DNA from 3 places in the Lactobacillus sp. ESL0677 genome. Region 2 is predicted to be linked to each of the others. Evidence: riboswitches for the same ligand, from Rfam matches in the RefSeq annotation. Region 2 holds a riboswitch; each other region holds the start of a gene.
What was found. Region 2 has a riboswitch for lysine ahead of lysA (diaminopimelate decarboxylase). Riboswitches for the same ligand answer to the same signal wherever they lie in the genome.
Positions count from the first base shown of each region.

Region 1: it holds a riboswitch for lysine, as region 2 does, so the genes downstream of both, OZX76_RS00470 (ABC transporter substrate-binding protein/permease) here and lysA (diaminopimelate decarboxylase) in region 2, are expected to answer to the same signal.
Region 3: it holds a riboswitch for lysine, as region 2 does, so the genes downstream of both, OZX76_RS09215 (amino acid permease) here and lysA (diaminopimelate decarboxylase) in region 2, are expected to answer to the same signal.

Region 1 is NZ_CP113946.1:84,803-94,815, forward strand. It holds gene OZX76_RS00435 (MFS transporter) at 1-372, shown strand, start outside; partial or broken gene OZX76_RS00440 (AAA family ATPase) at 448-690, shown strand; gene OZX76_RS00445 (helix-turn-helix domain-containing protein) at 1,208-1,960, shown strand; gene OZX76_RS00450 (amino acid ABC transporter ATP-binding protein) at 2,009-2,758, opposite strand; gene OZX76_RS00455 (ABC transporter substrate-binding protein/permease) at 2,758-4,377, opposite strand; gene OZX76_RS00460 (hypothetical protein) at 4,743-4,976, shown strand; gene OZX76_RS00465 (ArgE/DapE family deacylase) at 5,051-6,205, opposite strand; gene OZX76_RS00470 (ABC transporter substrate-binding protein/permease) at 6,229-7,839, opposite strand; lysine riboswitch at 7,948-8,126, opposite strand; gene OZX76_RS00475 (pyridoxamine 5'-phosphate oxidase family protein) at 8,320-8,739, shown strand; gene OZX76_RS00480 (MFS transporter) at 8,806-10,013, opposite strand, start outside.
Region 2 is NZ_CP113946.1:1,751,438-1,761,450, forward strand. It holds gene dapF (diaminopimelate epimerase) at 1-547, opposite strand, end outside; gene OZX76_RS08590 (aspartate kinase) at 547-1,914, opposite strand; lysine riboswitch at 2,084-2,260, shown strand; gene lysA (diaminopimelate decarboxylase) at 2,345-3,634, shown strand; gene dapD (2,3,4,5-tetrahydropyridine-2,6-dicarboxylate N-acetyltransferase) at 3,653-4,360, shown strand; gene OZX76_RS08605 (N-acetyldiaminopimelate deacetylase) at 4,365-5,519, shown strand; gene dapA (4-hydroxy-tetrahydrodipicolinate synthase) at 5,537-6,463, shown strand; gene dapB (4-hydroxy-tetrahydrodipicolinate reductase) at 6,456-7,223, shown strand; gene OZX76_RS08620 (aminotransferase class I/II-fold pyridoxal phosphate-dependent enzyme) at 7,241-8,419, shown strand; gene OZX76_RS08625 (aspartate-semialdehyde dehydrogenase) at 8,430-9,482, shown strand; gene OZX76_RS08630 (SEC10/PgrA surface exclusion domain-containing protein) at 9,537-10,013, opposite strand, start outside.
Region 3 is NZ_CP113946.1:1,883,354-1,893,366, forward strand. It holds gene OZX76_RS09190 (beta-glucoside-specific PTS transporter subunit IIABC) at 1-827, opposite strand, end outside; gene OZX76_RS09195 (PRD domain-containing protein) at 960-1,850, opposite strand; gene OZX76_RS09200 (MarR family winged helix-turn-helix transcriptional regulator) at 2,056-2,514, opposite strand; gene OZX76_RS09205 (DUF6198 family protein) at 2,608-3,249, shown strand; partial or broken gene OZX76_RS09210 (transposase) at 3,606-3,866, shown strand; gene OZX76_RS09215 (amino acid permease) at 4,137-5,501, opposite strand; lysine riboswitch at 5,600-5,776, opposite strand; gene OZX76_RS09220 (C39 family peptidase) at 5,912-7,135, shown strand; gene OZX76_RS09225 (P1 family peptidase) at 7,166-8,239, shown strand; gene OZX76_RS09230 (alpha-glucosidase) at 8,397-10,013, shown strand.

The sequences.
Region 1 (10,013 bases), 360 kb from region 2:
ATGCTAACGGGATCATTACTCTTTTTCGGAACTACGGGTTTTATTACTACTTTAACTATTGGCATAATCTATATTTTAATGCGGGGCGGTTTTAATTTGGGTTTTAGCAACACGTTATCAGACGCTAGTTTGCAGATTACTCGTCAGGAAAACGCGGCTTTAAATTCATTATTTAACACAACGCAGCAGTATGCGGGTTCATTCGGTACTAGTGTTTTATCAGCTGTAATTGCTACTACTCAATCACATGGTGGTAGTTTAGCTGCATCTACTGCATTAGGTAGTAAGCTGGATTATGGCATTTTAGCTGTTCTTTGTGTAATCAGTTTAATCACAGTTGTCTGGGGCAGAGTAATTGTAAAACGGCAATAAGTTACGTTAACTTAGCTGATAACTTTAAAAATATTCTTCAAAAACTTGTATAATAGGTTTTGAAAAATAGAATTTATAAAAGAAGATGGAGTAACGAAGCAAGGCTCATTAGTTACAAGTAGTGAAAATAATACTCCTTTAGCTAGTCGTGTTCGGCCTAAAAATTGGGCACAATTTGTGGGGCAAGAGCAATTGCTTGGCAATGGGAAAATATTACGTGAGATGATTGAGAGCCAGCAATTATCTTCAATGATTTTTTGGGGCCCGCCAGGTGTTGGCAAGACGACTTTAGCAGAAATTATTGCACAGCAAAGCCAGCGTTGTTTGTGCAGTTCAATCTGGATTGGCTGTGAAGCATCATAAGAGTGATAATGAATTAATGACTGATAGTGCCCATTGTGAACTAAGGGAGTTTGACAAGTGGGACAAGCAGTTAAAGGGAGCTTGAGTTAAGCGACTAAAACCCTAGTAACTTGATCGGCAGCTAAATAAGTAGCAGAAAAAGTGAGGTTATTGTCTTTAATATTAAGCAAAAGTTTAGTTGAATAGTTATCAATAGAGGTCATAGTCAAAACTCCAATCTTTTTAAGTGGTGGCTGGGGCCTCTTTTTTGTACAAAAATATCCTGTTAACATAATACCACAAGGTATTCATCAACAGGATTTAGTGTACAACCATTAAAACCGACTTGTTAGTAAGTTGGCTCTTTTTAATTAACATCATTTAAGATAAAATTATTGATTAAGCCGCTTCTGGCGCCGATGTAACATGATAATTGCGTTACTTTTGCGGCAGATATTGTTAAGTTATTGTTTAGAAAGGAAGTAAAGTGCAAATGGAATTAGCGCATGTTTTACGTGAAAAAAGGCAAGAAATGAATTTAACGCAGCAGCAGTTGGCAGATAAGTTACATGTGACGCGCCAAACGTTGTCGCGCTGGGAAAATTCATTGAGCTATCCTAATTTGGACACTTTGGTAGAACTAAGTGTCCTATTGGCGGTTCCGCTTGACACTTTATTGAAAGGAGACAATAACGCAATGGTTAAGAAAATTAGTTCGGATGTAAATGATAAACGGAGATACCACCGTTATTTGATAATTATTGGCAGTATCTTTACCGTGATTTTAATATGGCTCTGCGTTTTAGGCTATGGCCGGGCAAATCAAATGGAGTGGATTGACCGCTTTAACCCATTTTTAGAAACGAAGTATGGTTATGCTGTTTTGCCGGATAAAGTCGAAGTGAAAAAAGAACGTGGAATCGAGCAACATGGTAAAACCGAGAAGAAGGTGTGGCTTAAAGTTCCACAAAAAGTGGATGCGTATGTTACTGACGATGCTTTTAGTCATGGTTCGTGGTTAAAGTTTTCTACTGGAGAATACGACTTAAAGCACCGCTGGGCTTATGTCATGCATAAGGGCTCATATGTATATGCAGCTCGCTTAGTTAAAAAGAGTGAGATACCTCTACAAATGCGTGAAACAATACCGGATGATTATACGCCATTTAAAGAATCAACAGGACCAGAGCATGCATCTACTGCATTAAGAGTGAATAAAAATTTCCCGTGGTGGCCATTTAATTAATCAAAAAGAACCAACTTGTTAGTAAGTTGGCTCTTTTTATGATTATTTTTAATTATTTTGGAAGTTACGTAAGAACTTAACAGTTTTTTCGTTTTGTGGATGATTAAGTAATTGGTCAGGACTACCTTGTTCGGCAATAACACCATCGCTGATAAAGAGGACTTGATCGGAAACATCGCGGGCAAAGGCCATTTCATGAGTAACAATAATCATTGTTAATCCGGTAGTGGCTAAGTCCTTCATAACGCTAAGTACTTCGCCGACCATTTCTGGATCAAGGGCACTAGTTGGCTCATCGAATAATAAAATCTCTGGATCCATTGAAATCGCGCGGGCGATTGCGACCCGTTGTTGCTGCCCACCAGACAATTGCTTAGGACGAGCATTAATGTATTCTGCCATGCCGACTTTTTTAAGGTTGCTGATAGCAATTTTGCGGGCTTCTTCTTTGGAACGCTTCAAGACCAGCTCTTGACCAACCATGCAGTTGGCTAAGACGTCTTTGTTTTCAAATAAGTCAAATTGCTGGAAAACCATGCCGACTTTGGCCCGGTAGATATTCCGGTTGTAGCCGGGAGCTAGTACATTTTCACTGTGGAAATCAATTTCACCAGCACTAGGCTCCTCTAGCATGTTAATGCAGCGTAAAGTAGTTGATTTACCACCGCCAGAAGGCCCGATAATTGTAGCAATTTCGCCTTTTTTAATATCAAAAGAAATATCCTTCAATACTTGGTGATTACCAAAAGACTTTTGAATGTGCTTTAAACTTAAAATTGTACTGTTTGCTTGTGTCATTATTTGTTAACCTCCGTCTTTTCAGTTGGGCCAACTTGAACTTGATTGGCCATCAAATTATAGTTCTTACTGCCTTCCAGATGCTTTTCAATTAGGTTGAAAATTCTAGTAATTGTAAAGGTCAGAATTAGGTAGATTACAGAAATTGTTAGGTAAGTTGGGAAGAACTTAAACGTTTGACTAGCAATCGTGGTCCCAACGAAGAACAATTCCGAAACAGAAATAATACTTAAAACTGAAGTATCCTTGATGTTAACGATAAATTCGTTAGTGATTGATGGCAGACAGTTTCTAATAGCTTGCGGCAGAATAATATGCCACATTCTCTGATTATGAGTCATCCCTAGAGCACTGGCAGCTTCAAATTGTCCTTCTGGTGTTGAGATAATCCCGCCGCGGATAATTTCGGCTAAATATGCACCAGTATTAATGGAAACAATGACTAATGCAGCTGCAGTTCTGTCGATATTAAGGTGCCAGAATTGGGCAATCCCATAGTAAATTACAGCTGCTTGAACCATCATTGGTGTGCCCCGGAAGATTTCGATATAAACGGATAATAGCCAATCGATGAACTTTAAGCCCCAACGCTTACCGCGAGTAGTTGGGGTAGGGATTGTCCGGATGATACCAACAACTAAACCGATGAAGAATCCGGCAATGGTACCAACTGATGCTAGTAATAGCGTCATCCCGATACCACTAATAATCATGCCGCCGTATTGCTTCCACATGGAAACGAACCAGTTTTCTGGCTTTCCAGTTTTGCTCTTAGAATTGTCGGTCTTTGGTTGCTGTTTAACGGCAGTGTTCATTAACTTAACTCGTTGAGCATTAGAAATTGTTGCTAAAATTTGGTTAACTTGCTTGAGCAGCTGCTTGTTAGGCTTGGCAATCCCAATTGAAGTAACTGATTCTTCTTTAGTGGCGTGGAAACCAGGCATTTTGCTGACGGGAATAGCTTTAATATCTGGGTCAACCAACTTAAATGAAGTTGCTTCAGTATCTTCGGCTACGTAACCATCAATTGTGCCTGAAATTAAACTTTGCCGCATGGCAGCGAAGTCACGCATGGCAGGTTGACGTTTAGCGCCAGTCAATTGCTTAATTAATTGGTAGTGGAAAGTTCCTTGTTGAGCAGTTAATTTAGCGCCCTTAAAGTCAGACAGCTTTTTGGCAGTGGCATATTTGCTGCCAACCTTAGTGATGACAACGAATGTGCTCCGACGATAAGGATTAGAAAAGTTGATTGCTTTTTCACGTTCAGCAGTTGGACTCATTCCGGCGATGATTAAATCGGCCTTGCCACTAGTTAGGGCTGGCAACAATCCGTCCCATTCGGTTTTGAAGACAACCACTTTTTTGTGTAATTTTTGGCCAATGATCTTGGCAATTTTGACATCATAACCATTGGCATAGGTGTGTGAACCGTCGATCGGTACAGCGCCGTTAGCGTTATTAGTTTGGGTCCAGTTGTAGGGCTGATAGTTGGCTTCCATGGCCACTTTCAAGACGCCATTATCCTTGGCATAAGCAGTCTGGGACTTGAAATTTAATCCCACTGCTAAACCAAGCAAGACCGCAATTAACGCGGTAAACCATTTACTTTTTGACTTCATTTTAAAACCTCCAAAAACGTTTCAAATAAAGCCAACACAATAAAAAGCGTAAATAAAAACCTCATCGTCTTTCAAGACAACGAGGTTATAATTGATCATATTTAGACAAATCATATAGCGCTCCCCGGGGAAACCGGGACAGTCCGCAGAATTTGCTTCTGCGTCCCAACAAAAATAATCGGACAAGTATTGTTTTCGTTTCGGCGGTAATCCTTACATCAGCCATCTTAGCTCTTTGCCAGCTCCGACTGAATTCGTGGTTATCGCGACCTCTATTGCATTGGAAATTATTTAATTTGACTAAAAGCATAGGCTAAAAAGATTGCTTTGTCAACTATTTATTTATAGAGAATGAGATAAATTGAATGCGTAAGTACAATTTGCCAATATGTATCTACAAGATAAAAGAAAAGAGATTTATGCAAAATCCAGCTGATCTAACTAAAGAAACAAATTTATTTAAAACAAGAAATTCATGGGCTTTTCGAGTTTTGAAGCAAGACAAAGAATTTCTTCATGCAGATAGTAATACACGCTTTAAAAAGACTATTTCGCCAGATGGGAAACAAATAACTTCGTTTATCCTTTTATTGAAATGAGCCGAAATTTAATTAAGTAACATAAAAAAGCTCCATTCTTTTTAATTAAGAACGGTGCTTTTTTATGTTGAAAATTATTCCGTTAAATATTTTTGAGCAAATTTCAGATAAAACTTGCATGCTGCTAAGTAGTCGGGAATATCAACGTACTCGTCAATTTGATGGCAGCTGTCATTGCCCGGCCCAATGCTAAACATCGTTGGTGCTGTTGGACTATTGACAAACTTAGAAGCATCGGTGGTGCCTGATTCGGTTACCAAATTAACTGGTCGCTTTAAAACGGCAGCAAGTAATTCCTGAGCCGCCTGCACGTATTCATTGTTTTCATCACCAGAGACGGCTTCGCCTAAATAATCATACTGCAATTCAAAATGGTGCTGCGGCATTTGATTAACTTCATTGATTACATCTTCTAAAATCTTTTGAATGTCTTTAACCGTGTAGAACGGGTTAATGCGAATGTTGCCGCGAGCAACAATTTTGTCAGGCATACTGTTAACTTGATCACCGCCAGAAATCATTGTGATGTTGTGCAGTACAGGACCTAACTTTTCATGGACTAGTGGCAAGTGACGTAATTTTTTGTTGGCTAATTGGATAAAATCGGTCATGCTATCAATAGCGTTGAGAACATTTAATTGGGCAGAGTGAGCGACTTTGCCGTAAGAGGTGACAGTGTAATCAATGTCGCCATTATTGGAATAAGAAATATCAAGGTTGGAGTCTTCACCGATGACAATAACGTCTAAATCGTCAATAAAGCCTTCCCTAGTTAATTCTTCAGCGCCCCATTGCCCAGTTTCTTCACCAACAGACATTAATAAACGCAATTCCCCTGTTAAAGGCACGTTATCTTCGAGTAGAGTGATGAGCGTGCCAATCATCCCCGCTAAGCCGCTCTTCATATCTGTCGTGCCCCGGCCGTACATTTTGGTGTCATGGTCGTACAATTTACCAGAAAACGGATCATCACGCCAAGCTGCACGATTACCAAGGTTAACCACGTCCATATGACCGGAAAAGCCGAGCTTGAAATTGCCGTCAGTGGGGCCAATTGAGATAACCGCACTTTCGCGATCACCTTGGTAGGGAACACGTGTCATGCGAACGCGATCACCAAAAGGCGCGAATAGCTGCGCAACATAGTCAACGACTCTTTTTTCGTGGTCGTCAATGGTTTCTATTTGGATTAAATCCTGTAATAACTTAATTTGTCTCTGTCTATCCATAGTAATTCCTATCAATTAAATAATTATTTGTCTTGTGTACCAACTTGAATCTGGTTGGCCATTAAATTGTAATTCTGATTGCCATCGAGGTGTTTTTCAATTAAGTTGAAAATCCGCGTGATAGTAAAGGTTAAAATCAGGTAAATTGCGGAAATTGTCAGGTAGGTTGGGAAGAACTTGAAACTTTGACTGGCAATTGTGGAACCAACGAAGAATAATTCGGAAACAGAAATAATGCTCAAAACTGAAGTATCCTTGATGTTTACAATGAACTCGTTGGTAATTGAAGGAAGGCAATTTCTGATTGCTTGCGGCAGAATAATGTGCCACATTCTTTGGCTGTGAGTCATTCCCAGCGCACTGGCCGCCTCGAATTGACCATCAGGAGTGGAAATAATCCCGCCGCGGATAATTTCGGCCAAATATGCGCCAGTATTAATCGAAACAATGATTAAAGCAGCGGCAGTTCTGTCAATATTAAGATGCCAGAATTGCGCAATACCATAGTAAATTACGGCCGCTTGAACCATCATTGGCGTACCCCGAAAGACTTCAATATAAACTGATAGGAGCCAATTAATAAATTTCAAGCTCCAACGCTTACCGCGAGTAGTAGGTTCAGGAATTGTGCGGACAATTCCAACGACTAAGCCGATTAGGAAGCCAGCAACTGTTCCGACAGCTGCTAGTAATAAGGTCATGCCAATCCCGCTCATAATCATGCCGCCGTATTGCTTGAGCATGGAGATAAGCCACGGCTCTGGCTTACCATTTTTACCCTTCTTTGAAGTTGTCTTAGGTTGTTCTTTAATAGCTGCCGTCATTAATTCTTGGCGTTTTTTAGTAGAAATCCCTGCTAAGATCTGGTTAACGTCTTTAAGCAGCTTAGGATTAGTCTTAGCAACACCGATTGAAGAAACCATCTGTTCCTTGGTGACATGGAAGCCATGCATTGGATTAAGTTTTACCGCCTTAATGTCCGGATCAACCATTTTGAATGAAATGGCTTCGGTTGAGTCAGCGATATAGCCGTCGATTGTCCCAGAAACCAGACTTTGCCGCATTGCAGAGAAGTCACTCATGGCAGGTTCCTTCTTAACTCCGGGCAATTGGTTAATTAATTTATAGTGAAACGTACCTTGTTGTGAGGTTAATTTAGCCCCTTTAAAGTCTGTCAACTTCTTGGCATTGGCGAATCTGCTAGTCTTCTTAGTAATTACAACAAAAATACCGCTCCAATAAGCATTGGTAAAGTTAATTGCTTTAGCTCTCTCAGGTGTTGGGCTCATTCCGGCAATAATTAAGTCGGCCTTGCCACTGGTTAATGAGGGGAGTAGTCCATCCCATTCAGTCTTAAGTACGACTACTTTACGATGCAACTTTTTACCAATAATTTTGGCAATCTTAACATCATAGCCGTTGGCATAGGTATGTGAGCCGTCAATTGGGACGGCACCATTAGCCGATGTAGTTTGGGTCCAATTGTTGGGCGAGTAGTTAGCTTCCATTGCGACCTTCAATACCCCATCGTCTTTTTTAGCAGCTTGGACTGAGGGAATATTAAAAAATGCACTGATGGTAAAACTGATTAGGACTGCAAAAATTGCGGTTAACCACTTATATCTTGACTTCATTTTGAAAACCTCCAAATATTTTTCAAATAAAGCCAATACAATAAAAAGCGTAAATAAAAAACCTCGTTATCTTTCAAGACAACGAGGTATAATCAATCATATCTAGACAAATCATATAGCGCTCCCCAAGATTAACTTGGGACAGTCTGCAGAATCTGTTCCTGCAGCCCAACCAGAATCTTACGGCGGATAAAATTTTGGTTTCGGCGGCAATTCTTGACACTAATCATCTTTGCATCACGCGTGCTTAGATTAGGTTCGTAATTGTCGCGACCTCTATTGCATTGGAAATTATTTAACTTGATGAAAATACTAAATTAAATTTTGATGATTGTCAACTATATTATTAAAAAATAATTTAATAATATTTAATTTTAGACTTAAAAACAAATAGTAAGCATCTTACTTGTATTTTGTAAGTGACTACTTTATAGTGTATATATAAGCAAGGTTATGTAAGATTTTCAGGAGGTCATATAGATGGCAAAATTAACACAAGAAATGCAAGATTTAGTAACAAGCGAATTTCCTTTCTTAGCAACAGCTGACAAAGATGGTAATCCTCAAGTAGGTCCTAAGGGTTCATTAAAGGTTTACGATGATGAACACTTAGCTTACGTTGAATGGACAAGTAAGACTGCTTACGAAAACTTAAAGGCTACTGGTAAGGCAGCCGTTGCTGTATCAAACAAGGCAGCTGGAACTGGCTACCGCTTTGAAGGTACAGCTCATGTTTACCAACCTGGCTCAGAAGAATATAAAGCTGCTAAGGAAAAGGGCAGCCTTGGCGATGGTACAGCCATTGTTGTAATTGATGTTGAAAGAATTTATCAATTAGGACATGTTCCAGAAGCTGGTGACTTATTGGTTGAAGGTGCACCAGAACGCCGCGGTTACTAATAAACTGAATAACTAATCTTAAACACGCTAGACAGAATTGCCTAGCGTGTTTTTTTGTGCTGATTTTTAATTTTTAACAACAGGGGTCTTTTCGTATGCCGTCATGTCTTTACCGAGAATTAGGAAGACAAAGACGGTAATAATCGCAATAAATGCTGGCAGTAAAAGTGGCTTTTTAAGTAAGTCAAAAATGCCAGCAACAATTGTTCCGAAGAAGACGTCAAGAATTGAAGAACCAAAGGTGATAAAGCTAGCTTGACCAGATTGAATTGTAACTTCAGTCCGTCTAATTCGAATCCGTGAAATCCACGTGCTAACAGGGATGCAGCTAAGCATGACAGCAATAATACAAATGCTTAAAGTGTAAACGCTGGGACTAACGGCAAAAACGATTAAACATAGTGCGGGTAAAGTAATGAGCACCATGCTTTTCTTGAAATTTAATTTGATCCGCAAAACGAGGTTGCCTAAGATGGTGCCAATGGCATAATCGACAATTAAATAGACAATGTTGGTATACTGGGGATCAATACTACTCCACAGGTAGACCATTAGACTATTAAAATAACCCATCAATAAGCTAATAAAAATTGCTAGGATAATTGAGCTGCGTAAGCCGGTATTAGTTTTAATCATGTGATAAATCTTTTTGATTTGCGCTAAGGTTGAATTAGTGGCTAGATCATGACCAATCAGATTGGGATCGTAGCTCTCGTCTAGTAAACTAGTTGGAATCGTAAATAACAGGTAGGCGATACTACCAACAAGTAATAAAAATTTGTAGATAATTGAGCTATCGTTAAGCTTGCTAGCCAGAACATAGGCACAGCCAATTGCTAAGTAACTTAAAATTAAGCCAATATTGCCGAAAGTTGTATTCTTACCAATTACCATGTCAACTTGTTCATCGGGAATAAAGCGCTTGGTGGCACCATTATATGCAGACTGAGCAAAAAGTGCGATAAAAGTCATGACGATGTCGCAGCCAATGTAGGCATAAATAAAATAAACGTCATTAAAGAAAAAGGGAATTAGTAAGATTAAGCCCAGCATTGGATAGGTGATTTGCAGGGCTTTTTTCTTACTAATGCGATCCATTGTGGAACCAACAAAAAGTGTCAGAATGATGATGCCAAACGATTCTAAGCTAGAAAAGATGCTGTTGACAGTTACCGACCGTGAAAAAGAAGCGATTAAGATTGAACCGCCAATACTAACAGATAGGTCACCCAGATTAGAAATTAATGCCATGATTGGTAAAAGGGAAGAGTTAC
Region 2 (10,013 bases):
GAGCCCCATGAACATCATCGACAAAACTGATTAAGTGCGGATTAGGAACCGCTAGCGCAGTAAACTTCAATTTAGCAGCCAGCTTCGGGATCGACTGATTAATAATTTTCGTTAAGGACAAATTATGCCAACCAACTTCACTTGCTGCAAACGACACTGGCGCAATTTCAACACTAAAAGCCGGCACATTAGGGGCCAAGTCTGGATATTGCTGCACATGCAAATTTGCCGCAGCCGTTTGTACTAAAAACTTGCGCTTGTGCAGTTTACTAACTAAATATCGGGTAACTGTGCGCAAACCATTGCCACACATCAATGCTTGTGACCCGTCCTTGTTAAAAATACGCATTCGCGCGACAGCAGTCTGGTTAGTTGCCGGTTCGACAACCAATAGACCGTCGCTGCCACCAAGTAATCCTGTTTTGGTGTCCGTGATTTTAACAGCCAGATGCTCTAATTCAGACGTTGTTAGTGGCTGCACTAGTTTTGTTTGGTCTAGTAAAAAGAAGCTGTTTTGTGACCCATGAACTTTTTCTATATTAATCATTATTCTTTTGCTTTCTGTGTGAAAAAATTATTATAAATTTGTCTAACAGCTGCTGGAGCATCCTTACGTTTAGTTCCCAGCATAATTGAAATTCGTGATGCCCCCTGGTTAATCATGTGAACACCAATATTTCGGGCTGCAAGTGGCTCAATGATTTTAGCCATCACGCCAACTTTGTTCCGCATTCCTTCGCCGACCACCATGATAATGGCATAATCATCAATCCATTCCAGACTATCCGGTTGCAATTCCGTCCGAATTTCCTGACACATCTTTTCGCGAACACCAGCGGTAAATTGGCGATTATCAAAAATCACTGTCAAGTCATCAATTCCTGACGGCATATGCTCGTATGAAATGTGATATTTATAAAAAATTTGCAGCAATTTTAGGGTAAAACCCACCTCTTTGTTTAACAAATATCGGTGTAAGTAAAGTGCCGAAAAGTGGGTTGCAGTCGCTACTCCCGTGATCACGTTGACTGGTTGAAAGTTCTTTGTCGGAACAATCATTGTTCCCTTAAGACGAGGATGGTTAGTATTTTTAACATTAATCGGAATATTAGCCGCAATTGCCGGTAAAATCGCTTCATCGTGAAAAACAGAAAAGCCCGCGTATGATAGTTCTCGCATTTCGCGATAAGTCATTTTGTTAATCGCCCTTGGATGCGCAACAATTGCCGGGTTAGCCGCATAAATTGCGTCAACATCGGTAAAGTTTTCGTACACATCCGCATGAAAGCCGCGAGCTAAAACAGCACCAGTAATATCCGAGCCACCACGAGAAAACGTAGCAATTTGTTTTTGCTTCGTTAAGCCATAAAAGCCCGGCACAATTAGATAGCCAGTTGGCAGATGATACCGCGCTAAATTGTCATAAGTGTCCGGTAAAATCATGGCCGCTTGAGGATTATCTGTCACTTTAATCCCCAATTCTTCACTACCAGCAAAATGTGCATTTAAGTTTAATTTTTGTAATATTAGCGTTAATAAGTGTGCATTTAAGATTTCACCATGTGCTTTAAAAATTGCTAATAAATAATCATCAGTTTGGTATTCTTTTTTTGGTAAGTCCAATAAAATTTGCTTTAGTCTTGTCAATTCTTCACTTGGCACGGAAAAATGATTGCCGATTTCGGCATAGCGTTGCCAAATTTGCTCCTGAATAGCAGACAAACTTTGATTAGCCAGCGTTCTATGCGCGTATTCTATTAGTAAATCTGTTATTTTATAATCATTTTTGTCCCGCTTGCCTGGTGCCGAAGTCACAATGACTTTGCGCTCTGGATCTGCGGTAATAATCTTAATAATTTTTTCAAAATGTGGGCCATCTGCTAATGAACTGCCGCCAAACTTAACTACTTTCATTTTTTGGTCTAATCCTTTTTTATAAAAACTACTGGTAAATTTTTGAAAGATTAGTTGCAATTCTAGCATTTATTTTTTAATCTGCAAGAAAAATATTTTTGGGATTATCAACTGGTTTGATTTTTTAATTAAAATTATTGACAGGTTTCTAAAAATAATATAATATTTAGGCAATCGAAGAGGTCGCGGTGACCATTAGTAAATTAGCTGAGTTTTGCTAAAACTATGAAGCTAATTAAAAGGGGAAACTGCCGAAGCATTAATTTGCAAGCAAAAATTAATAGCTGGGCCATGATTGAACAAATCATGGACTGTCGTAGAAAATCTACGGAGCGCTTCCGACAATTTGATACCAGATATTAATTCAGGTTCTTTTGTTTCAGCGCAAACAAAAGAACCTTTTTTGTTAGCTAATTTGGGAGGAATCAACTTGGTTAACGTTAACTCACAAGGACACTTATCAATTGGCAATTGCGACACACTTGAGCTCGCTAAGGACTTTGGTACGCCGCTTTATGTTTATGATGTCAGCATGATTAGGCAGCAATTACGACACTTTCACAAAGCTTTTGACAAAACCGGTGTCAAATACGCCATCAGTTATGCTAGCAAAGCCTTTGCCATCAGAGCAATCGACCAAGTTATCGCACAAGAAAACGGGCATTTAGATGTTGTTTCAGCCGGCGAATTAATAACTGCTGTTCAAGCTGGATTCCCAATGGAACATGTTAGCTTTCACGGCAACAACAAGTCCCTTGCGGAACTGCAGTTAGCCCTTGACAATCACGTCGGCACAATCATTGTTGATAATTTTTACGAATTAGAATTGTTAAACAAGCTGCTGCCCCAGCAAAAGCAGCCGGTTAACATCATGCTGCGAATTGCGCCCGGTATTTCGGCACATACTCACCGCTACATTCAAACCGGTCAGGTCGACAGCAAATTCGGCTTTGACGTTCAGTCAGGTCAGGCAGAACAAGCACTAAAACAGGTATTACAAAATCCTAAACTGAACTTGCGCGGCTATCACGCTCACATCGGCTCCCAAATTATGGCAGTTGCGGGCTTTACGGCTCTAGTACAAAGAATGGTTCAGCTAGCAGCCACTTGGCAGGAAAAATTTCATTATCAGCCACAGGTTTTAAATTTTGGTGGCGGTTTTGGTATTAAATACACCAACGCCGACCACCCATTAGCCCCGCAGGAGTTTGTTTACGACATGATTCAAACGCTGAAAAAAGAAATCGCTCAAACTAACTTGACTATGCCAGAAGTTTGGCTAGAGCCGGGGCGCTCGATCGTTGGTGAAGCTGGCTACAGCCTCTATACAATCGGGGCGCGCAAAATAATTCCCGGTATTCGCACTTACCTTAGCGTTGACGGTGGCATGGGTGACAATATTCGCCCCGCCCTTTACCAAGCCGAATATCAAGCAGTTTTAGCTGCTAGACCAGAGGCTACGCCAACAGAAACCGTGACAATTGCTGGGCGCTATTGTGAGTCCGGTGACATTCTGATTAAAGATCAGCCGCTACCTGAAAGTACACCCGGTGACATTTTGGCAGTGCTTGCAACGGGAGCTTACGGCTACTCGATGGCTTCCAACTACAATCGTGTAGGTCGTCCAGCCGTTGTCTTTGTGAAAAACGGCCACGCTAAACTCGTCGTCAAGCGCGAATCAATTACGGATTTAACCAGTCTAGACCTAAATTATCTTTAAGTAACATGAGGAAAAGCAATGAAGCAAACTGCACAAGAAATTATTGATTTTATTAGTAACGCACCCAAAAAGACGCCGGTTAAGGTTTACATCCAAGGAAATTTAACTAACCTAACTGTCCCCGAAAGCATTCAGGCTTTTTTAGACGATAAAATTGGGCTTCTGTTTGGTGACTGGGCCGAGATTGAGCCATTTTTAACCGAAAATAAAGCACAAATTACTCACTATCGTCTTGAAAACAATGCTCGTAACTCCGCCGTGCCGCTACTCGACTACACCAAGATTAACGCCCGCATTGAACCCGGTGCGATTATTCGCGACCACGTCAAAATCGGCAAGCAAGCCGTAATTATGATGGGCGCGGTGATTAATATCGGGGCAGAAATTGGCGCTAATACGATGATTGATATGGGAACGGTGATTGGCGGCCGAGCAATTATTGGGCAAAACGTCCACGTCGGCGCTAACGCAGTGGTAGCTGGCGTAATTGAACCAGCATCGGCCGAGCCCGTCAGAATTGGCGACAATGTTCTAGTTGGCGCTGGGGCCACGATACTTGAAGGCATCCAAATTGGCACTGGAGCCGTAATTGGTGCTGGGGCTGTGGTGACCAAAGATGTTGCTCCTAATACCGTCGTTATCGGCGTCCCGGCCAAAGTAATTAAGCAAGTTGACGACCAGACAAAGAGTAAAACTGGTCTGGAAACTAGCTTGCGAAAGCTGTGACTGCATGACCCAATTTAATGAACAAGATTTAATTAAAATTAGACGCCAATTGCACCAAATTCCTGAATTGGCACTAAAAGAAACGGCAACCCAAAAATTATTGTTGCAGCTAATTGATGAATTACCACAGCAATTTTTAACAATCAAGACTTTTCCGCAATTACCAACTGCAATCATGGTTTTTGTTAAAGGGAAAAACACCCAAAAGACAATCGGTTATCGCGCAGACATTGACGGCCTGCCTATTACTGAACAAAACGACCTGTCCTACCAATCGCAGCATCCCGGCATCATGCACGCTTGCGGTCACGACTTACACATGACCATTGCCCTTGGCGCTTTGAGTTATTTTGCCAATCATCAGCCACAAGATAATTTGGTTTTCTTCTTTCAGCCGGCTGAAGAAAGTGAAAGTGGCGCTAAAATCGCGTATGATCAGCACCTGTTTACCGGGCAATTTGCCTTAGACGAAATTTACGCGCTCCACGATACACCGCAATTACCAGTAGGAACAATCGGAACTAGACAGGGAACATTATTTGCTGGAACTACCGAAGTTGACGTTGGTTTCACTGGGCAAGATGGCCATGCCGCCTACCCGCAAAACGCTAACGACATGATTGTTGCCGCTGCGCAATTCATCAGCCAAGTACAAACAATTATTTCACGTAGTATTGATCCGTTAAAAGCCGGTGTTATTACCTTAGGCAAAATGACGGCGGGCAATATTCGTAACGCTATTGCTGGCACGGCACACATTGAGGGGACAATTCGCGGGTTAACTCAAGACATGATTACTTTAATTAAGCAGCGATTGCGCGAAGTAGCTGCTGGCGTGGCCACAAGCTATGGGGCCGACATTAGAATTTGCTTCAATCAAAGCGGCTATTTTCCAGTCGTGAATGACCCACAACTAACTGCAGATTTGATTACTTTTCTTAAGCAATCACCTCAAGTCAACTTTGTCGCAACTGAGCCAGCAATGACCGGCGAAGACTTCGGTTATTTAACCAGCCAAATTCCGGGTGCAATGTTCTGGTTAGGCGTTGGTCAGCACGGCTCGCTGCATTCCGCTACTTTTAATCCTGACGAAGGGGCCATCTTAATAGGCGTCAAAACAGTTACTGGCTTTTTAAAAAGACGAATGAAGAACAATTAATATAGAAAGGATTAACAATGTTATTACAAAATGCAGAGATTTTAACAGCCATCGTCACGCCATTTAACGATGATGGCACAATCAATTATCACGGCCTTGAAGAGTTAGTCAATCACTTAATAGCTCATGGCAGTCAAGGCTTTGTCGTTGGTGGCACCACTGGCGAAGTTGCCACCCTATCTAATGAAGAAAAGCTGGCACTTTATCAAAAATTTGTTGAGATTGCGGCGGGTCGCGTACCGGTTATCGCTGGCACGGGTTCAAACAACACGCAAGCAACAATTGAATTGAGCAAGCAAGTCAGTCAAATCAAGGGACTGGCAGCTCAACTCGTAGTGGTTCCTTACTACAACAAGCCCAACCAACGCGGGATGATCGCCCACTTTACCGCAGTTGCAGCACACTCGAGTTTACCAATCATTATTTATAACATCCCTGGCCGCACCGGTGTCACGATGAGCAATCAGACGATTTTGGAATTAGCTAAAAATCCCCAAATTATCGGCGTTAAGCAGTGCACAACCGTTGAGGACTTGGAATACTTGGTTGAACATGCACCCCATAATTTTCTCATTTTCAGTGGCGAAGACGCGCAAAGTTTAGCAGCCAAAGCAGTCGGTGCTCAAGGGATAATTTCCGTTGCTTCTCACCTCTACGGTGACCAAATGAGCCAAATGTACGCGGCGCTCGATGCTGGGAACATTGCCGAAGCTGGAGCTTGGCAGCGTAAGCTAACACCTAAGATGGCAGCACTATTTATGTTTCCATCGCCATCTGGCGTTAAAGCAGCACTCAATGCCCAAGGCTTTCATACTGGCAGTTGTCGCTTACCCATCGTTAACTTAAATGATGATGAACAAAGGCAACTTGCACACGCTCTTGGAATCGCAAACGGTGACTTAAGTCAGCCAATTAATTTGCAGTTAGGAGTCAACCATGATTAGAGTTTTAATCGCCGGTTTTAACGGGGCAATGGGTCAAAGAGCAGTCAAGTTAGTGCAAAAAGTGCCCAACTACAAGCTAGCTGCAGTCTTATCGCCGCACTTGCATAGCCTAAACCCAAATGACTATAACTTAGACCCTGATGCCGCAGTGTTTACCAGTCTGGCAGACATAACTGGTCAAATTGACATCTGGCTTGATTTCACTACTCCTAGTGCTGTTTATGCTAATACAAAATTCGCACTTGAGCATCAGATGCGGCCAGTTATCGGAACTTCAGGATTAACCGATAAGCAAGTTACCGAACTACAAGACTTGGCTAAGCAACTAAAAGTCGGCGGCATTATTGCACCCAACTTTGGTTTGTCAGCAGTCTTATTAATGAAGTTTGCCAAAATGGCGGCAGCTTACTTCCCTAACGCAGAAATCATCGAAATGCACCACGCTGATAAAAAAGATGCCCCATCGGGCACGGCAATTAAAACTGCTCAGGAAATCGCGCAAAGTCGTGCTTCCCAAGTAGCTGCCAACTTTAACGACAACCCCGCGCGTGGCGGTGACTATTACGGTGTACCAATTCACGCGGTGCGTTTACCCGGTTATGTCGCCCACGAGCAAGTCTTGTTTGGCGGTGCTGGTGAAGCCCTAACTATCAGACAGGACTCATTTGACCGCAACTCATTTATGTCCGGTGTAGAACTAGCTTTAAAGCAAGTTATGCAACTCGACGAGCTGATTGTCGGTCTTGAAAATTTAATTTAACCTAAGGAGTGTATTTTATGCCAGAACTAGCTGCTAATTTAGAACCAATTGTCAATCGCCGGTTATTAACCACGACACCATCAGCCATTCGGAAGTTTGACCAAGAAATCTCTGGAATTCCCGGGATTGTCAAATTAACTGTGGGGGAACCGGACCTAAACACGCCGGAGCACGTTAAACAAGCTGCTATTAACAGTATCAACAATAACGAGTCACACTACGGCAGGCAAATGGGTTCTCTCAAGTTAGATCAGGCAATCAGCGCATACCTAAAACGGAAACAAAATCTAGTTTACGACCCTGAAACAGAAATTATTGTTACAGTTGGCGCAACTGAAGCCATTGCCACCACCATTATTTCTCTCTTTAATGCTGGCGATGAAGTCATTGTCCCTACGCCTACCTTTGCCCTTTACTTTTCGCTGCTGCACCTCTTTGGCATTAAGGCAGTCACCATTAACACGGCCCAAGATGATTTTTTATTGCAGCCAGAGAGATTGACAAAAACGCTAGCAGCTCATCCCCATGCTAAAGGAATTATCTTGAATTATCCTAATAATCCAACTGGCCGTGAATATCCCGAGACTTTGATAAAAAAGCTGGCCGTAATCCTTGAGCAGCACCAGCTCTATGTGCTTTCTGATGAAATTTACAGCGAATTAACGTACGGCACCAAGCATTACTCAATCGCGCGCTGCCTTCCTGAACAAACAATCCTCATCAGCGGTCTGTCAAAGTCCCACGCTATGACCGGCTACCGCGTCGGCTATCTCGCCGCCCCACAAAAAGTAATCAAATTGCTTACGACCACGCACGCGTTACTGGTAACGGCTGTTCCCAATATGACACAAGCTGCCGCCTGCGAGGCATTATCCGTGCGCGGGGATGCCGATCCACAAAAGGCTAACAAAATTTACGCTGAACGCAAAGATCTAATCAGTACCGGGTTAAGTCAATTAGGATTTGAGATTATTCCGCCAGAAGGTGCCTTTTACCTGTTCGCTAAAATCCCCGCTAAGTACGGCACTAACGACTTAACGTTTGCCCGTGAATTAGCACACAGTGCTCGCGTTGGCTGTATACCTGGTAGTGCTTTTGGCGATGGCGGGATTGGTTATGTGCGTTTTTCCTATGCCGCTAGTCCTGAAAAAATTCGTGAAGCACTCAAAAGAATAGCTGATTTTTTAAATAATTAAGGAAGTAATCATCATGAATGGATATAATGTTGCAATTTTAGGCGCCACTGGGGCTGTCGGTGGCCGCCTGATTAGTCAGTTGGCAGAATCGAATATCCCTGTTAAAAATTTACGGCTGCTTGCATCCGCAAGATCGGCTGGCAAAGTTCTAAAATTTAAAAATGAACCCTTAACGGTGGAAGAAACCACCCCGGATTCATTTAAAAATATTGATTTAGTTTTGGCTTCCGCCGGTGGAAGTGTCTCACAGAAGTTCCTCCCCATTGCCGTTCAAAATGGCGCCGTTTGCGTCGACAACACCAGTGCCTTCCGCATGGAACCCGATGTTCCACTAGTAATCCCAGAAGTTAATCGTGCAGCGCTGAAAAAACATCACGGGATTATTGCCAACCCCAACTGCTCAACCATCCAAATGGTAATCGCCTTAGCGCCAATCTACCATGCCTTCGGCCTGAAACAGGTTATCGTTTCAACCTACCAAGCGGTTTCTGGCGCAGGTCAAGCGGCGTGGAACGAAATGTTGCACCAAGCACAGCAGCGCCTGAACAATGAACCAATGACTGCCGACATTACACCGGTTAAAGGCGAGCCGCACCATTATCCATTAGCCTTTAACCTCCTACCGCAAATCGACGTTTTTGAAGATAATGGCTACACGCACGAAGAATGGAAGATGATTCATGAAACTAAAAAGATTCTGCTGGACGACATGGACAGTCCCGACATTAAGGTCACAGCAACCTGCGTTAGAGTTCCCGTCGAATTAGGCCATGGCGAGTCGGTCTACATTGAAGTCGCTGATCAACACGCAACTGCTGCCGACTTACGGCAGCAACTAGCACAGATGCCAGGGGTTGTTGTTCAAGATAATCCGGCAGAGCAGCTCTACCCACAACCATTAACTGCAGCTGGCAAACGTGAAACCTTTGTCGGCCGTCTACGTGCCGATGAAGAAAATCCCGGTGCCTTCAATATGTGGGTTGTTTCCGATAATTTGCTTAAAGGCGCGGCATGGAACACAGTCGAAATCGCTGAATGCTTAGTCGAAGACAATTTAATTTAATCAAAAAAGCAATACCTGATTCAAAATCAGATATTGCTTTTTATATGTGGCTAATTAATCTGCATAAACATACGAAACATAAATTTGACCATTATCCAGTACATGAGCACCAATTCCAATTGATTTCATATCTGTTATCAAACACTTTTTTAATAATGCAAAAGCAGCATCAGCTGTTGTCACAGAAGACCCATCAAATGACAGTGCTCCACTAGCTCCACCATAACCTTCAAGGTTATGCTGATCAAGATAGTAATCAATATCATGAGCTACTTCATCATCATAAGCATGATATTGATCCACATATTCTTGTACTGCATTATCATAATCAGAATTATCTGTTAATACTGCTAATCCCTGGTTCTTACGTTCAGCATTAATATCTTTTAATAGTTCTTGTCTAAAGTCATTGATAGAAAACTTTTTGGCAACACTATCGCCTATATTTGATACAACAATCTGCTTACCATCTGCATCTTTGCCTGGATTGAAGGTGTTGCCGTTACTATCTGCTCCATTAATGAAATAGGA
Region 3 (10,013 bases), 130 kb from region 2:
ATTATAAAAGTTACTGGTAAAGTAATCAGCAATACCATAAAGGGTACAAGGAAAGTTTTAACAACATCAGGAATAATCTTCTTAGCAAATCTCTGTACCTTAGATGCAAACCAAATAGCTAAAATAATTGGGATAACTGATGAAGTATAGTTCATCGAAATTACTGGAAGTCCTAAAAAGGTTATATGGATTGGTGCTTGAAAGATTGTTCCCTTAAACAAAGTATACAAAGTAGTCTTACTAGTAGTCATAGCTACAATTGTAGGATAACATAGGGCTGCACCAATTGTTGCTCCTAGGTAGCTACTGATGCCAAACTTTTTAGCAGCCGAAATACCTAAAATAACTGGTAGAAAGTAAAACAAGCTATCACCAATTGCATTTAGGATAATATAGGTACCAGAAGTTTTTGTTAACCAACCCAAAGACAAAAACATGGCATTGAAGCCCTTAATCATCCCAGTTGCACATAAGGGACCTAATATTGGATTGAAAATCCCAGAAATCAAATCAATGAAACGATCCATTAAACTCATATTGCTGGTATCAACATAGTCATCAGCAACTGTTCCGCCATCAGAAAAGCCGCCGACTTTAATTAAAGTATCGTACACATCTGCAACATTATTACCAATGACTACTTGATATTGACCACCGGCTTTAACTAACGAAAGCACCCCATCAGTAGCTTTCATTGCGGCATCATTAGCCTTCTTTTCGTCCTTCAATTTAAAACGCAGCCGTGTCGTACAGTGAACAACGCTAGCAACATTGTCTTTACCGCCGACATTGGCAATAATTTTTTGACTTAAATCTTCGTAAGCCATTTTTTCCTCCTAAACTAAGCAAAATAAAAACTCGTGAACATAAAGAGTCTGCCCTTGCTTATTAACAAGTATGCTCTTTTATTGTTCTCGGGTTAATGCCTGCCTTACCAGTAACACACCAGATAAACTATGTTATTTGTCAGTTGTCAGTTGCTTAGTCTCGTCATCAGTATTTGAACTATTCTGTCTATGCGTTACCCGCCAGACATGCAAGGTCAGATAAACCTGATCATCAGGCTGCAACTGCCAACCAGCTTGCTTTTGTAAATAAGTACCAATCTTTAAGACCGTTTCATAAGCTGTCTGATACTTTGCCTTCATTAATTCCAGCAGCGACCGATCAAGCTCACTACCACTTTCATCATTAATACCGCAAATATGGCGAACCATAAAAGCCCGCAAGTGGGTCATGAAGCGGTTAAAATTAAATGATTCCGTGTCAAGCTGCATCCCATATTGATATTCAATAATGGCAATCACACCACGGATTAATTTAGTAATCTTAATCGTATCCTGCAGCTTAGTCTGATCTGAACCAGCATTAATAAAGTGATATGTCAGATAAACAGCTTCACTGCGTGGTAAAGTCATGCCTGTCTTTTTTTCAATCAACTTAATCGCCGTTAGGGCAACATCGTACTCTTTAGGAAATAATTTACGAATCTCCCACCGGACCGTTTCTTGTCCTAAGTCAATGCCTTCATCAGCTCTTTTAAGCAAAAAATCAATATGATCAGCTAGAGCAAAATATTGATAATCAGAAAACTTGGTCTGCAACTTTTCTGAAGCAATCTGAATGACCTCAGTTGTCAGTGCTAATGTACGCGTATCAATATCACTAATACTATTGGCCAACTCAATATTCTTCTCAACTGCGACAAACCGGCGACTAATCTTACTCTCGTCAATCTCATCACCAGCTTTTTTACCAAAGCCAATCCCGTTACCAATAACCACCCAATCAACGCCCGACTCATCAGACACTAAAGCAGCATTGTTATTAAAATTCTTGACAAATTTCACTTTGCTAACCTCTTTTTAATAAAAAAACCTATAAATAACCAATAGCAGATTATGAGTTATTGTTTATTTATAGGTTTATGCCTGATCGAATCAGTAACACGCTTATTTACTCTTAAAATTATAAATCAGTATTAAAGCGATTTCAATAGTTATTTACATATTTTTTATCAGCGTTATTCTTTATTAATTAATTATTCTAGTAAAATTAATTATGCTTATTAACAACTGATGATACATTAGTATCACGAAAGCAAATAGCTTGATACCCCATTTCTAGTTGTTTAAAAAATTCAGTAGTATTTAATTCTTGATGTTGTGCAAATAAATTCTGCCACCACGTTTCCATCACCTGTTTTAATTTAAGTACTTCACTTTTACCGTTAGTTGTAGCTGTAATCCGCTTAACACGTCCATCAGCACTATCTTTATTACGTGTAATCAATTTCTGGTGCAATAATACTTGCAAATCTTTAGCTAACAAACTAGGATCAATCACCATTTGTTGAGCTATCTCACGCTGCATCAAATTAGGATGCTCAACAATAAATAATAGCAAATCACTTTGGGTTGCTCGTAAGTTCAAATTTGCAAGCTGCTGGTTAAATTCATTTTTGGATTGCCGATAAATACCAGCAATAAATTTACTTAAATAATAATATTTCATACATACCTCTAGTCAATTAATGGACTTATCCACTAAATTGATGATAAACTATAATATAAATTAATCATTTATATTATAAAGGAAGTTGCTAATTTGGAAAACAGTTTAATCAAAGCTTTTCACCCTCGTAATCTATTAATTTTATTTTGTGGTCTAAGTATCATGGCAATTGGTGTATCCTTGTCAAAGCTGGCTGCTCTAGGAACATCGCCAATTGCCAGTATCCCTAATGTTGTCAGCTATCTTTTACCAGTATCGATCGGCAATTTAACCATTATTTTTATGATAATCTTAGTTTTATTAGAGGCCCTGTTTTTAAGAAGAGATTTTAGTACTCTCAATTTACTTCAGATTATTCCGGGAAGTTGCTTTGGCTTTTTAATTGATTTTTTCATGAAAGTTTTCAGTTTTGTTAAACCACATAATTACTTAGAACAAATTAGTTTAACAATCTTAAGTATTGTCATATTAGCAATTGGTGTATTCTTAGAGATATCTTCAAGTTCAATTATTTTACCCGGAGAAGGTTTGGCCAGAGCAATGGCTTGGTCATTAAAGAAAAAATTTGCAGTTACTAAAGTAATTGTTGACTTTAGTATGGTCGTTATTGCATTAGCAATTGCACTAATCTACTTTCATTCTTTAGTTGGTATTCGTGAAGGAACAATTATATCCGCTCTTTGTGTTGGCCCACTTGTAAAACTATTTCGCAGTATCAAAAGTAAGTTAAGCTAATAAAATAGCGCTCCTGCTAAGTTAAAAATTATCAGAAGCCCCACTATGTTGACTTCTTAATTTGAAAAATATTATTTTTCAGTATATTACTTTAATAATTAATTTAGTTCAATTTTATTATAAATCTGAAACTTGAAAGCTAGCAGTTACCTAGAATAGCGTGTTAGTGTCAACTTTTTGTGGGTAATAATCTTTAAGCCTTCACCTGCTGCTATTTGTAGTTTTCGCTTTTAAATTATTTGCTCGGGTAAATCAAATGGCTGATCAAGTCACATTTTGCTAGAAAATCTTTATGCCGTTTTGATCAACCGGCAGAAATTACTTTGTTTGGCTACTACCAAACATCAATTGCGGTCAAAAAAATTATTCAGCTTTATGGCAGCAGATGGCAAATAGAGACTTTCTTCAAAGCAGCTAAGCAGTATCTAACTTTAGATAAATCACAGATTCAAAGTTATGATGGAAAATGCGGCTACTTTGCCATTACCGCCTTAACTTATGAGTTACTAGCATGGCAGCAAAGACAGACAGTTGATGAACGAACAATCGGAGATTTGTTCTATCTAATGAATGATGCATTACCAGATTTAGCCTGCGAAGAAGCATTGGTCTACCTGCTAACTGCGCTAAAAGCAGTCAAAGAAGAAATTACAAAAAAGATTGGGCAAGTAATAGATAACTTTATTAAGCTACTACCAAGATTTATCCAAAATCAGCTGGATGGACGCAAATAAAACATAATTTAGGACAAAAAAAGCCAAATCTCACAGAGGATTTGGCTAGTTTTACTGCTTTCAAGTTTCAGTTATATTCAAAAAACTTGGGTCGGGCTTGATCGCCTTGGCTTCTGCAATAATTTTTTCTTTAGTCATTATTTACTTCTAGTTCTACTCATTAACTGGGTACTTATGTCTAAAGTAGTAATAAACACCAACAGAAATTGCTGGAATTAGTAAACCTAACAATGAAGTCACTGGATCATCAAAGAAATTGTTAATCAAAATAATTAAGAAGGCAATAACAGCAATGATAACTGTCCACGGATAAGCCCAAACTTTGTATGGTCTTGTGACATTTGGTTTGCGGTGACGTAGAACCGGAACGGCTAAAATTGATAACAGATTAAAAATTGCTCCACTGAAGACAACTAAGGAAGTCAATTCATTTAAGTCTCGTGTTAAAACGAGCGCAATTGAAATAATCATTTGCATAATTAAGCCGTGATCAGGTGTCCGGTATTTTGGATGAATATGCTCAAATGTCTTCCATAATAAGCCATCTTTAGAAACGGCATAGTAATAACGTGAAAAGGCTAAAATCATTCCGTTTAATGAACTAATCATTGCCAAAACCATTGTTACAGCAACCAAAATTGTACCTGCATAGCCCATAAATGTCTGGGCCACATTAGTCCCTAAGTACAATTGACCAGCCCTAATTGACTTAGCAATTGCTTTAGCAGGTAATGAACGATAAATCGCAAAGTTGAACAACACATAAACAACTGTTGTAAAACCAACCGATAAAATCAATGCTCGCGGCAGGTTCTTTTGCGGGTTTTTCATTTCACCGGCAACTGTGTTCAAGTTAGTCCAGCCCTCAAATGCCCAAAGAGATGCGATTACCGCAAAGGCCACCATTTGAATAATATCAATCACATTACCATGACCAGCAGGTAATGACAGTGACAAATTAGGCATATAGTGACCAAAAAAGACACCCAGACCAATAATTAAAACTAATGGCAAAATCTTTAGCACCGTGAAGAAATTTTGCACCCATTCACCAACATTAACACCAAAATAATTAATAACTGTGAAAATAACAATTAATAAAATTGCAACTGTTTTTACAGTTAAATCATCAAAGTGGAAAAAGGTCGTCAAAGCCATCGGCAATGCAATCGCAATCGCCGCAATTGACCCAGGGCCACCAATCACCATACTTTGAAAGGTAAACATATAACCAATTACTGGTGAATATGCATCTGACAAATAAACGTAAATCCCACCAGTTTCGGGATTCATTGCTCCTAATTCCGCAAAGCACAGACTTCCCATTAATGTAACTAGACCACCAACTAGCCATGCCAAAAGTGCATAGCCCATCGACATTTGTGACCGTTGCAAGACATACGACCCAATGTAAAAAATACCTGAGCCAATCATAATCCCAATTAAAATATTACTCCCACCAAACACACCAATTGTCTTCTTCAGCTGCGGCGCGTTCTCTTCACTCTTTTCCTTCAAAATAACACCTCTTAAAAAATCAGGCCAACTTAAAAAGTTGCACAAACAAAAACCTCATTGTCCTAAAAACAACAAGGCTATAATTAATCATTTTAGACAAATCAAATAGCGCTCCTTGGGCAATAATCCAAGACAGTTTGCAAGATATTGTCCTGCAACCCAACCAAAAACTTGCACAAACAAATTCTTGATTTCGGCGATAATTCTTCGATTAACAATCTTTGCTTTTGTGTACTCCTGCTAAGTTAGTAATTATCGCAACCTCTAATATGTTGGCTCCTTAACTTAAAAAAAGATTAGGACAAAAAGCATTATTTGTCAATACATTGCTTTAATAATTATTTAACTTATTCCAATTTTATTAGAAATAATATGCTATGATAGATTTAATCACTTGAAAGGAGTCCTGCATGGAAATCATTCATCACTTTCACAACGCACAACCTATTGTTGTTAGTAACCAAGCAGCTGTTCTAACTAATGTTAATTTTCAAGTTGCAGTGCCTTGTAAATTAAATCAAGAATTATTAACCGATAATTTAGTTAAAGATGATAGTCAAAATATTTACTTCGATACTTCACAAGGATTGCTTTTATTTAGCGATGCATATTTTAAAGGATTAAATTATTTTAATAAACTTGTACTTTTTACTCAAGTTAAATGGGGAAAAGTCAAAAACTGCCACGGAACTAGTTTTTATTCCCAGCAGCATCAACTACTTAAAAAGTTACCATTAACCAGTAATTTGCAATTTATCGGTCAGGGAGAAGATATATTTCAGCAAACTTGGCTTATAACTTCAGCTGGTACTTGGGTTAATAAATGTGATATCTGGCTTGACGGCGAGCCGTTAATTACACGTACTCATGATTTATGCCAAGAAAAAACGCTGATTGTTAATCCTTGCGGCACAATTGCGTGCAATCACTTAGGGCAAAACTTGCAGAAAATTAACCAAGCAACATCGCTACAGATTAAAGCAATCAAAGAGGATATATTTGGCAATGAATATCTTCAAATTGCTCCCGATACTTTTATTCCGACAACTGATTGCATCTTGCATAACTATCCCAGCCACTTAACCCCCCAGCAACCACACCTGCTTATTACCGAAAATATTAACCAGATGTTTTGGGGCGTTCAAAACGGTTGTGAAGCTGCCGCCTTATTAATGGGACTTCATTACCAGCACAAGTTGGAAACAACGGATTATCAAACTTTTATCGATGAAATGCCGCTGGCTCCAGATTATAATCCGTATCATGGTTTTGGCGGTTCACCTTACGAAAATGTCACGGGACGTTTTGAAGCAATCTTTCCGTCTGCCTTATTAAATTGGGGACGTAAATTTACAGACTTGCGTGACTTAACTGGCGCACACGAGTCAGACCTCATTGCCGCTATTAAACGCGGCAACCCTGTCCTAACCTATGTCACTACTAATTTCACTCAACCAGATCCAGACACTTATCCGTGGGGCAAAACATACAAAAATAACCACGCCGTTTTATTAGACGGCTTTAGCGAAGATTTGTTTCATGTTTCCGACCCAATTGATGGTCATTACTGGCTGACTAAGGCAGCTTTTATGCAAGCATACAAGGTTAGAACATGGGCCATCGAAATTATGTAGAGCAATGTTTTTAAAGAAAGAAGAAAAATTATGGGACTTAATAAACCACTTTTAAATGCACTTAGCGACGCCAAACAAGGTCCGCAAAATTTAATTACTGATGTTGCCGGCATTACTGTTGGTCACAAAACATTAAAAACTGACCGGTTGAACACGGGTGTAACAGTAATTAAACCTTGCCAAGATAATATTTTCAGGGAAAAAATGCCAGCCGCTGTTCAAGTAATCAATGGTTTTGGCAAGAGTACCGGACTAGTGCAAGTCGAAGAACTTGGAACGATTGAAACGCCACTGGTCTTAACTAACACTCTAAGTGTCGGGACTGCTTATACTGCTTTAGTTAAGCAAATGCTTGCCGAAAATCCTGAGATTGGAACGACAACTGGTAGTGTTAATCCAATTATTATGGAATGTAATGACAGTACCATCAACCATATTCGTGATTTAGGTGTAACAGAAGCTGACGTTAACGATGCCTTTGCGGCAGCTGACACAAGTTTTGAAGAAGGACCTGTTGGCGGCGGCACTGGTATGTGCTGTTACGACCTAAAAGGTGGTATTGGTTCTTCTTCACGGCAAGTTGAAATCGATGGTAAAACCTTTACTATGGGGGCACTTGTAATGTCCAACTTTGGCTTTGGCGAAGACTTAAACATTTACGGCGAACATATTGGTCAAAAAATCACGCAAATGAGAAAGGATAAGGAAAAAGGCAGTATTATCACAATTATTGCTACCGATATTCCGTTTAATTCCCGGCAGCTAAAGCGAATTGCACGCCGCTCAAGCGTAGGAATTACCCGTAGTGGCTCCTTCACTGGTAACGGCAGCGGTGAAATCACCCTTGCCTTTTCAACAGCCAATCGTGTAAGTCACTTCCCGGAAACAGAGTTAAGCTCGATTCAAGCGATCACCGATGACAAGATTGACCGCTACTTCCGAATTACCGTTGACATTGTTAATGAAGCCATTCTAAGTTCATTAGCCCACGGTAAAACTTTTATCAATTGCGATGGTAAACCTGTTTACGGTTTACCAGATGCGTTAAACGAGTTGGGTGACGACCCAGATGCAACCAAGTTAAAGGAACAATTGGGACTTTAATTAATCTCGGCTAACACAATAAGTCATGAAGCTTAACTGCTTCATGACTTATTTTTCTTAACGACATTCCTGTTACCGGTAACGACAATTTTACCCTCTAGTTAAATGCTATAATGATTACCAATAATAGCGATTACATTTTATAGGAGAAAATATCATGACACCGTGGTGGAAAAAAGCAGTTATCTATCAAATTTATCCCAAATCCTTCCAAGACAGTAATGGCGACGGAATTGGTGACCTGCGCGGAATCATCTCGCGCCTTGATTATTTACAAAAGTTAGGGATTGATGCCATCTGGCTATCTCCTATTTACCTATCGCCGGGTGTTGATAACGGTTATGACATTGCAGATTACGAAAAAATTGACCCGCAATACGGCACAATGACTGAGATGGAACAATTAATTGCTGAGGCAAAAAAGCGGAACATTCGAATCATTATGGACCTCGTAGTTAACCATACTTCAGATAAACATCCATGGTTTATTGAAGCGCGAAAGAGCAAGACTAATCCTTACCGCGATTTTTATATTTGGCGTGATCCAGTTGATAACCACGAACCTAATGATTTGAAGTCGGACTTTTCTGGATCGGCTTGGCAGTACGACCAGCAGACTAAACAATATTATCTTCACTTTTTTGCGGCCCAACAACCTGACTTAAATTGGAAAAACCCTAAATTACGCCAAAAAATCTATGACATGATGAATTTTTGGTTAGATAAGGGCATCGGCGGGTTTCGCATGGATGTTATTGAGTTAATTGGGAAAGACCCGGATAAGAAAATCCGTGAAAATGGCCCCAAGTTGCACACTTACATTCAAGAAATGCACGAACACACATTAGCTCATCGCAACGTTATGACTGTCGGCGAAACTTGGAGTGCCGACATTAAAGGCGCTACGCAATATTCCGATCCTGACAGGCATGAACTATCAATGGTCTTTCAATTTGAAGATCAAGGAATTGACCAGCAAGTTGGCAAGTCCAAGTGGGACTTGCGTCCTTTTAACATCAGTGAACTCAAGAAAATCTTCATTAAATGGCAAACTGAACTTGATTATAACCATGCTTGGAACAGTCTTTTTTGGGAAAATCACGATATCCCGCGAGTTATTTCTCGCTGGGGCAATGACAACAAGTACCGCGTGCAATCAGCTAAAATGTTTGCAATTGCCCTGCATCTGATGCACGGTACACCATATATTTTTAATGGCGAAGAAATTGGTATGACTAATTGTCCTATCCACGACATCAGTGAAGTCGAAGACCTTGAGAGCATCAATATGTATCATGAGCGGCTTAAGGCAGGCTACACTAAAGAAGAATTAATTCACGCAATTAATGTTAAGGGGCGCGACAATGCCCGCAGACCAATGCAGTGGTTAAATGAGAAGAATGCTGGCTTTTCTAGTGCTAAGCCGTGGCTTGCAACTAACCCTAATTACCGCGAAATTAACGTTAAACAGGCTTTAGCTGACCCTAATTCAATCTTTTATACTTACCAGAAGTTAATTAAACTGCGCCATGAACATGAGATTGTCATTAACGGCAGCTTTGAGCCCATCACTACTAATGACAATATCTTAGCTTACTACCGCCAACTAAATAAAAAGCGCTGGCTGATAGTTGCTAATTTCAGTGATCAAGAAACCGCGTTTTCATCTGCCGACACAATTCAAGAAGTGTTAATTTCTAATTATCCTGAGCGCCAAACTCTTCAAAACATTACCTTGCAACCCTATGAAGCATTTGCTATCAGTGTTAAGTAA